Regions from separate parts of the Vibrio celticus genome, predicted to be linked through region 2. Evidence: predicted binding sites of a transcription regulator. Region 2 holds the regulator's gene; the other holds the start of a gene.

Region 1 (3,434 bases), 610 kb from region 2:
ATAGCAACATTGACATACCGATTAGTAAAAACAATACACCATTTAAAAACTCGTCTATTAACTCCCAGAAATGGTCTAAGTGGTCTTCACTCTCTTTTGAGAATCCGATAAAGCGAGTCCAATTACCAATCATGATACCTGATACCACCATTGCCAATGGACCTGATACATGTAGAACTTCAGCAAACGCATAACCAGCAGTTGGGATGCCGATGGTTAATAGCAACTCCATAGAGTGGTCATCGGTGTTGCTGATTAGGTAATGGAATACAAGACCTAAAACAAAACCGTAGACGATGCCGCCAATTGCCTCTTGAACGAATAGCATGGTCACACTACCGACGGTTGGCGCTTCTGTGCCGAATGCGATAGTAAATAGGGTTACGAAAATAACTAAGCCAAAACCATCGTTGAATAGAGATTCTCCCTCGATTTGAGTAGAGATTCTTCTAGGCGCGTCGAGCTTTTTTACTATTGCTAAAACGGCAATTGGGTCGGTTGGAGAGATTAGAGAACCAAAGAGTAGGCAGTAAATCAGATCAAATTGAATACCGATGAACTGACAGAACCCGTACAGCACAAAACCGATAAAGAATGTTGAAAACAGCGTAGCACCTAACGCGAGTACTGTTATTTCCCATTTCTGGTCTTTTAGGTTTGGTAATTTGATTCCCAAACCGCCTGCAAATAGTAAGAATCCTAATATCCCTTTTAGAAGGAAATCTTCAAAGTTGATACTGGCAACGGTTTCTGAGGCGATGTCAGCCAGTTGGAACCAATTGTTTTGTCCCGCAATGATAATCAATAGAGATAACATCATTGAGCCAGCTGTGATGGCGATGGTTGTCTGCATTTTACCAATTTTGGTATTAACGAAAGCAATAAGCATGGCTGCAGCGGACAAGAAGCATAAGGTGTAATAGACCGACATTGGGATTCCAACATGTAACAAAGTATGAATATGAATATGAATTTTCGTTGTCTCATGCTCAAATAGCAAACATTTTTTTGTCATGAGTCGGTAATCAATTTCCTTTTTTAGACGTCTAGACTCCTTTTTAATGTGTGATAGGATGGAGGGATAATTAAAGGAATGAGGTTGTACCGTGGGAAGTAATGTAAGGCAAAAGATTGACGCTCTGTTGAAGCAACGAATTTTACTGATTGATGGTGGCATGGGCACCATGATTCAGGATTATAAATTGGAAGAGCAAGACTATCGTGGTGAACGCTTTGCTGATTGGCACAGTGACTTGAAGGGCAACAATGACCTTTTAGTTCTTACACAGCCTAAGCTTATCAAAGATATCCATATGGAGTATTTGGAAGCTGGGGCTGACATCCTCGAAACCAATACCTTTAACGCTACAACCATCGCTATGGCCGATTATGATATGGAAAGCCTTAGTGAAGAAATTAACTTTGCTGCTGCCAAGCTTGCTCGTGAAGCGGCTGATGAATGGACCGCAAAGACCCCAGATAAACCTCGCTTCGTAGCGGGTGTATTAGGCCCTACCAACCGAACTTGTTCTATATCCCCTGATGTAAACGATCCAGGTTACCGTAATGTTAGCTTTGACGAACTGGTTGAAGCTTATTCTGAATCGACTCGCGCGCTCATTAAGGGCGGTTCAGATTTAATTCTTATTGAAACTATCTTTGATACGTTAAACGCGAAAGCGTGTGCTTTTGCGGTTGAATCTGTTTTCGAAGAAGTAGGTATCAGTCTGCCAGTGATGATTTCCGGTACCATCACTGATGCATCAGGTCGTACCCTTTCAGGACAGACGACAGAAGCATTCTACAACGCCCTTCGTCATGTAAAACCAATCTCATTTGGATTGAACTGTGCATTGGGCCCTGATGAACTGCGTGAGTATGTCGGTGAGATGTCTCGTATCTCAGAGTGCAATGTTTCTGCTCACCCTAATGCGGGTTTGCCTAATGCATTTGGCGAGTATGACCTTTCTCCTGAGGATATGGCTGAACATGTTAAAGAGTGGGCTGAAAGTGGCTTCTTGAACCTAATTGGTGGGTGTTGTGGTACTACTCCAGAGCATATCCGTGAAATGGCTGAGGCCGTTGAAGGTATAACGCCGCGTCAATTGCCAGACTTACCAGTTTCTTGTCGTCTTTCGGGACTAGAGCCACTGACGATAGCTAAAGAATCTTTGTTCGTGAATGTAGGTGAGCGGACCAATGTTACCGGCTCTGCACGCTTTAAGCGCCTTATCAAAGAAGAGCTCTACGACGAAGCCTTGAGTGTAGCTCGAGAGCAAGTTGAGAATGGTGCTCAAATTATCGATATCAACATGGATGAAGGGATGCTAGACGCCGAGGCGTGTATGGTTAAATTCCTGAATCTATGTGCTTCAGAACCTGAAATCTCGAAAGTACCTGTTATGGTCGATTCTTCTAAGTGGGAAGTTATCGAAGCTGGTCTAAAGTGTATTCAAGGCAAAGGCATCGTTAACTCCATCTCTCTAAAAGAAGGCAAAGAGAAGTTTGTTGAGCAAGCCAAATTAGTTCGTCGTTATGGTGCTGCTGTCATCGTGATGGCGTTTGATGAAGTAGGGCAGGCTGATACTCGAGAGCGTAAAGTCGAAATCTGTACCAATGCCTACAACATTCTTGTTGATGAAGTCGGTTTCCCACCAGAAGATATTATTTTCGATCCGAACATTTTTGCAGTTGCGACGGGCATTGACGAGCATAACAATTATGCGGTTGATTTTATTGAAGCAGTAGGTGATATCAAACGCGATCTCCCTCATGCAATGATCTCTGGTGGTGTATCGAATGTTTCATTCTCATTCCGCGGTAATAACTACGTCCGTGAGGCTATTCATGCGGTATTCCTATATCACTGTTTTAAAAACGGTATGGATATGGGCATCGTAAATGCGGGGCAATTGGAGATTTACGATAATGTGCCTGAGGATTTACGTGAAGCCGTTGAAGATGTGGTTCTAAACCGCCGAGACGACTCAACTGAGCGCTTACTCGATATCGCGACTGAATATCTAGAGCGTGCTGTTGGAAAAGTTGAAGATAAATCGGCTTTAGAGTGGCGTACCTGGCCAGTAGAAAAGCGCTTAGAACACTCTTTGGTAAAAGGTATTACCGACTTTATTGTTGAAGATACCGAAGAAGCTCGTGTTAATGCCTCTCGTCCTATTGAAGTGATTGAAGGCCCTCTAATGGACGGCATGAACGTTGTTGGTGACCTATTTGGTGAAGGTAAGATGTTCCTTCCTCAAGTGGTGAAATCTGCCCGTGTTATGAAGCAGGCGGTAGCCCATCTAGAGCCATTTATTAATGCAACCAAAGACGTTGGTGCAACTAACGGAAAAATCTTACTTGCGACTGTAAAAGGCGATGTTCACGATATTGGTAAAAATATCGTTGGCGTGGTTTTGCAGTGTAATAACTAC
Region 2 (3,434 bases):
CCCACTTCTGCACGTAAAAAAGCACGCGCATCTTGAGCAACGGCTTGTAAATCATGTTGGCACAACAAAGCCGCGAGTAGACGTGAAGACCAAACCTCACCGTGTCCAAGCACTTTTGCTTTTTGTGCTTCGCTCAAGGGAGCCGTTAGCTCACCCAAAGCGGTAAATTCTTGTTGAATAGTTGCAGTAAGTTGCGAGGCAGCTTCACCTTCAAGCAGTGCTTCAATCAGATCGAGTTGGAACTGACGAAGTGCTTGTAGGCATTCATGGGCAATACGACCATCTTTGTCGAGCGCTTCAACAAATTCAATTAAACGGTTGGTTGTTTTGCCTGCTGCCGATACCACCACCAAATCAGATGCTGATGAGTATTCTCTAAGAATGTTGACCACGCGTTGGTAACATTCAGGATTCGCTAAACTGCTGCCACCAAATTTATGTAGCTGGCGAAAGGTTGCCATTATTAACCCTCCTCTTCAGCGATAAAGCGCTGTGTCTTTTCAAACGCTTGCTTGAGGTCATCGATTAGGTCTTCTGCATCTTCAAGGCCAACAGATAGACGCAGTAGTTGCTGAGAAACACCCGCTTCTGCTAATGCTTCTTCGCCCATCGCGCGGTGAGTCATAGACGCAGGGTGACAAATCAGGCTTTCAACGCCGCCCAATGATTCTGCCAAAGAAAACAGCTCTAACTTATCAACAAAGTATTTAAGCGCCTCGAATGAGCCCGCAAACTCAAAGCTGAGCATTGAGCCAAAGCCCGATTGCTGTTTCTTCGCGATATCATGCCCCGGATGTTCGGGAAGGCTTGGGTGGTAAATAGTGCCGACAAGATCTTGTTTCTGTAGAGACGCTAGAATCTCACGTGAGCTTTCTTCGTGAACTCGCATACGCGCACCTAGCGTACGAATACCACGTAAAGTCATGTAGCTATCAAATGGTGTGCCGGTCGCACCAATACAGTTACCCCACCACGCTAGCTCTTCAGCATGCTCTTCTGTCTTAGTGACCACAACGCCACCAATCACATCTGAGTGTCCGTTGATGTACTTGGTTGTAGAGTGGATAACAAAATCAGCACCCAGCTCTAAAGGCTTTTGGAACACAGGTGTCAAAAACGTGTTGTCGACAGCAACCAGAGCACCAACCTCTTTCGCTTTGCGGCAAGTTTCTGCAATATCAACCACACGAACCAGTGGATTCGATGGGGTTTCAATTAAGATCAACTTTGGCTTAAGCGCGATCGCCGCATCCAGAGCAGCTTGATCCGATTGATCAACGAACAGAACTTTGAAGTCACCTTTTAGCGAGCGAGTGTTAAACAGGCGGTAAGTACCACCGTAGCAGTCGTGCGGTGCAATAATAAGATCATCGCCGCCTAAGAAAGCCGAAACCCATAAGTTAAGCGCCGAAGTACCACAGTTAGTCACAACCGCGCCTTTGCCTGATTCAAGCTCAAACAGTGCCGTCTCTAATAAACCGCGGTTTGGGTTACCAGAACGGGTGTAATCGTACTTTGGCACTTCACCAAAAGCGGGAAACCCATAGTTAGTCGAAAGATAAATGGGTGGGACAACGGCATGGTGTTGCGTGTCTGACTCGATACCAGTACGTACTGCGATTGTTGCTGGCTTCCGGCTGCTCATAGGTGCTTCCTTACAAGTTTTGCGTCTGAGAATCACAGCTGCTTGTCGGCATTTTTCGGCTGTGTTAGATATATGTTATTCACTTTACTTTCATAAACGTGAGACGTCAACACTTCTAGACGTCTATATGTCTTTGCTTATGGCAGTAAATCCCGCTAAAATCACCACTATTAATTTATTCTAACAACTAAAGTGATGAAGGTACGCAATGGCCGACTGGAATGGTGAATACATAAGCCCATATGCTGAGCATGGAAAGAAAAGCGAACAAGTAAAGAAAATTACAGTTTCTATCCCTCTAAAAGTGTTAAAGGTTCTTACTGACGAGCGTACTCGCCGCCAGATTAATAACCTACGCCATGCAACAAACAGTGAGCTACTGTGCGAAGCCTTTCTACATGCGTACACAGGCCAACCACTACCAACGGATGAAGACCTTCGTAAAGACCGCCCAGACGATATTCCTGCTGAAGTGAAAAAGCTGATGACAGAGATGGGTATCGAGTTCGAAGCGTTTGACGAAGAATAAAAACAACTCAGTCACTGCCTTCATTATTGATTCGCTCTAGCTGAACCTTATTTATCACATCGCGCATAGCTTTTTATGATTGCGCTGTGAATGATAGACATAAAAAAACCGACTCCAGATGAGTTAATGCCGATCAGTTAAAGCCAAAGTGATCGGTTGAACGATCCTTCAGAGCTGTCAAAATCCAAGTGTATTTAATGCACTTGGATTTTTTTATGGATGTTTCTCAAGCTCTAAACATAATTAATGATTGGAAACCTAGCAACGTTGAAACTTTGTCTGACTTGCTTCCAATTGACCTCATCGACGAAGCTTATTCTCTTACTGATACCGTCACGATGAGAAAGAGGAAATTAACTTTAGAATCCATGGTGTGGCTGCTTGTTGGAATGGCTATCTATAACAGTAAATCCATGAAAGATTTAGTGAACCAACTTGATATTGTCGACCGTACAGGTAAAGCTTTTGTCGCACCAAGTGCGTTAACTCAACGTCGAAAGACGTTGGGTGAAGACGCAATTAAAGCGGTCTTTGAGCGAATGACTACGTCATGGTTAAAAAGTGCAAAGTTACCCCAGTGGAATGGATTAACGCTTCTTGGCGTCGATGGAGTTGTTTGGCGAACGCCCGATAACCCGCAAAATGAAAAGGCATTTTCTCGACAAAAAGGGACGCAATATCCGCAAGTGAGAATGGTCTGCCAAATGGAACTAAGCAGTCACATTATTACGGCCAGTGCCTTTGATAATTACAATACAAACGAAATGATATTAGCTGAAAAACTGATAGAAACAACACCAAACCATAGCGTGACAATGTTCGATAAGGGATTCTATTCTTTAGGCTTATTACATAAATGGCAAGACTCTGGCTCAGAGCGTCATTGGCTTATCCCCCTCAAGAAAAATACACAATATGACATTGTTCAATCTTTAGGGCGAAATGACAAACTGGTTCAATTACACAGTAACCCAAGGGCTAGAAAGCTATGGCCTGATTTACCAAAGTCGATAACCGCTCGACTTGTCACTCGTAAAATTAAAGGAAAAGACTACCAAGTATTAACCTCCATGACGGACTCCCTGCGTTACCCATCAAAAGATATTGCAGGCCTTTATGAACATCGTTGGGAAATTGAGCTAGGCTACCGAGAGCAGAAACAATACATGCTTGGAAATCGTCTCACGCTGCGAAGTCGTTTACCAGAACTGGTAAAGCAGGAGTTATGGGGCATCTTGCTTACTTACAATTTAATCCGAT

Evidence for each region. The regulator MetJ, encoded in region 2, represses methionine synthesis genes. The targets are predictions, from matches to a motif close to TTAGACNTNTANANGTCTAA.
Region 1: metH (methionine synthase) is a predicted target of MetJ. The motif match lies at 1,039-1,058, and genes of this name have one in related genera.

The regions. Positions count from the first base shown of each region.
Region 1 covers NZ_AP025463.1:3,261,601-3,265,034, reverse strand. The annotation lists gene OCV19_RS14555 (cation:proton antiporter) at 1-931, opposite strand, end outside; gene metH (methionine synthase) at 1,107-3,434, shown strand, end outside.
Region 2 covers NZ_AP025463.1:253,521-256,954, reverse strand. The annotation lists gene OCV19_RS01170 (bifunctional aspartate kinase/homoserine dehydrogenase II) at 1-461, opposite strand, end outside; gene OCV19_RS01165 (O-succinylhomoserine (thiol)-lyase) at 464-1,645, opposite strand; gene metJ (met regulon transcriptional regulator MetJ) at 1,854-2,174, shown strand; gene OCV19_RS01155 (IS4 family transposase) at 2,390-3,434, shown strand, end outside.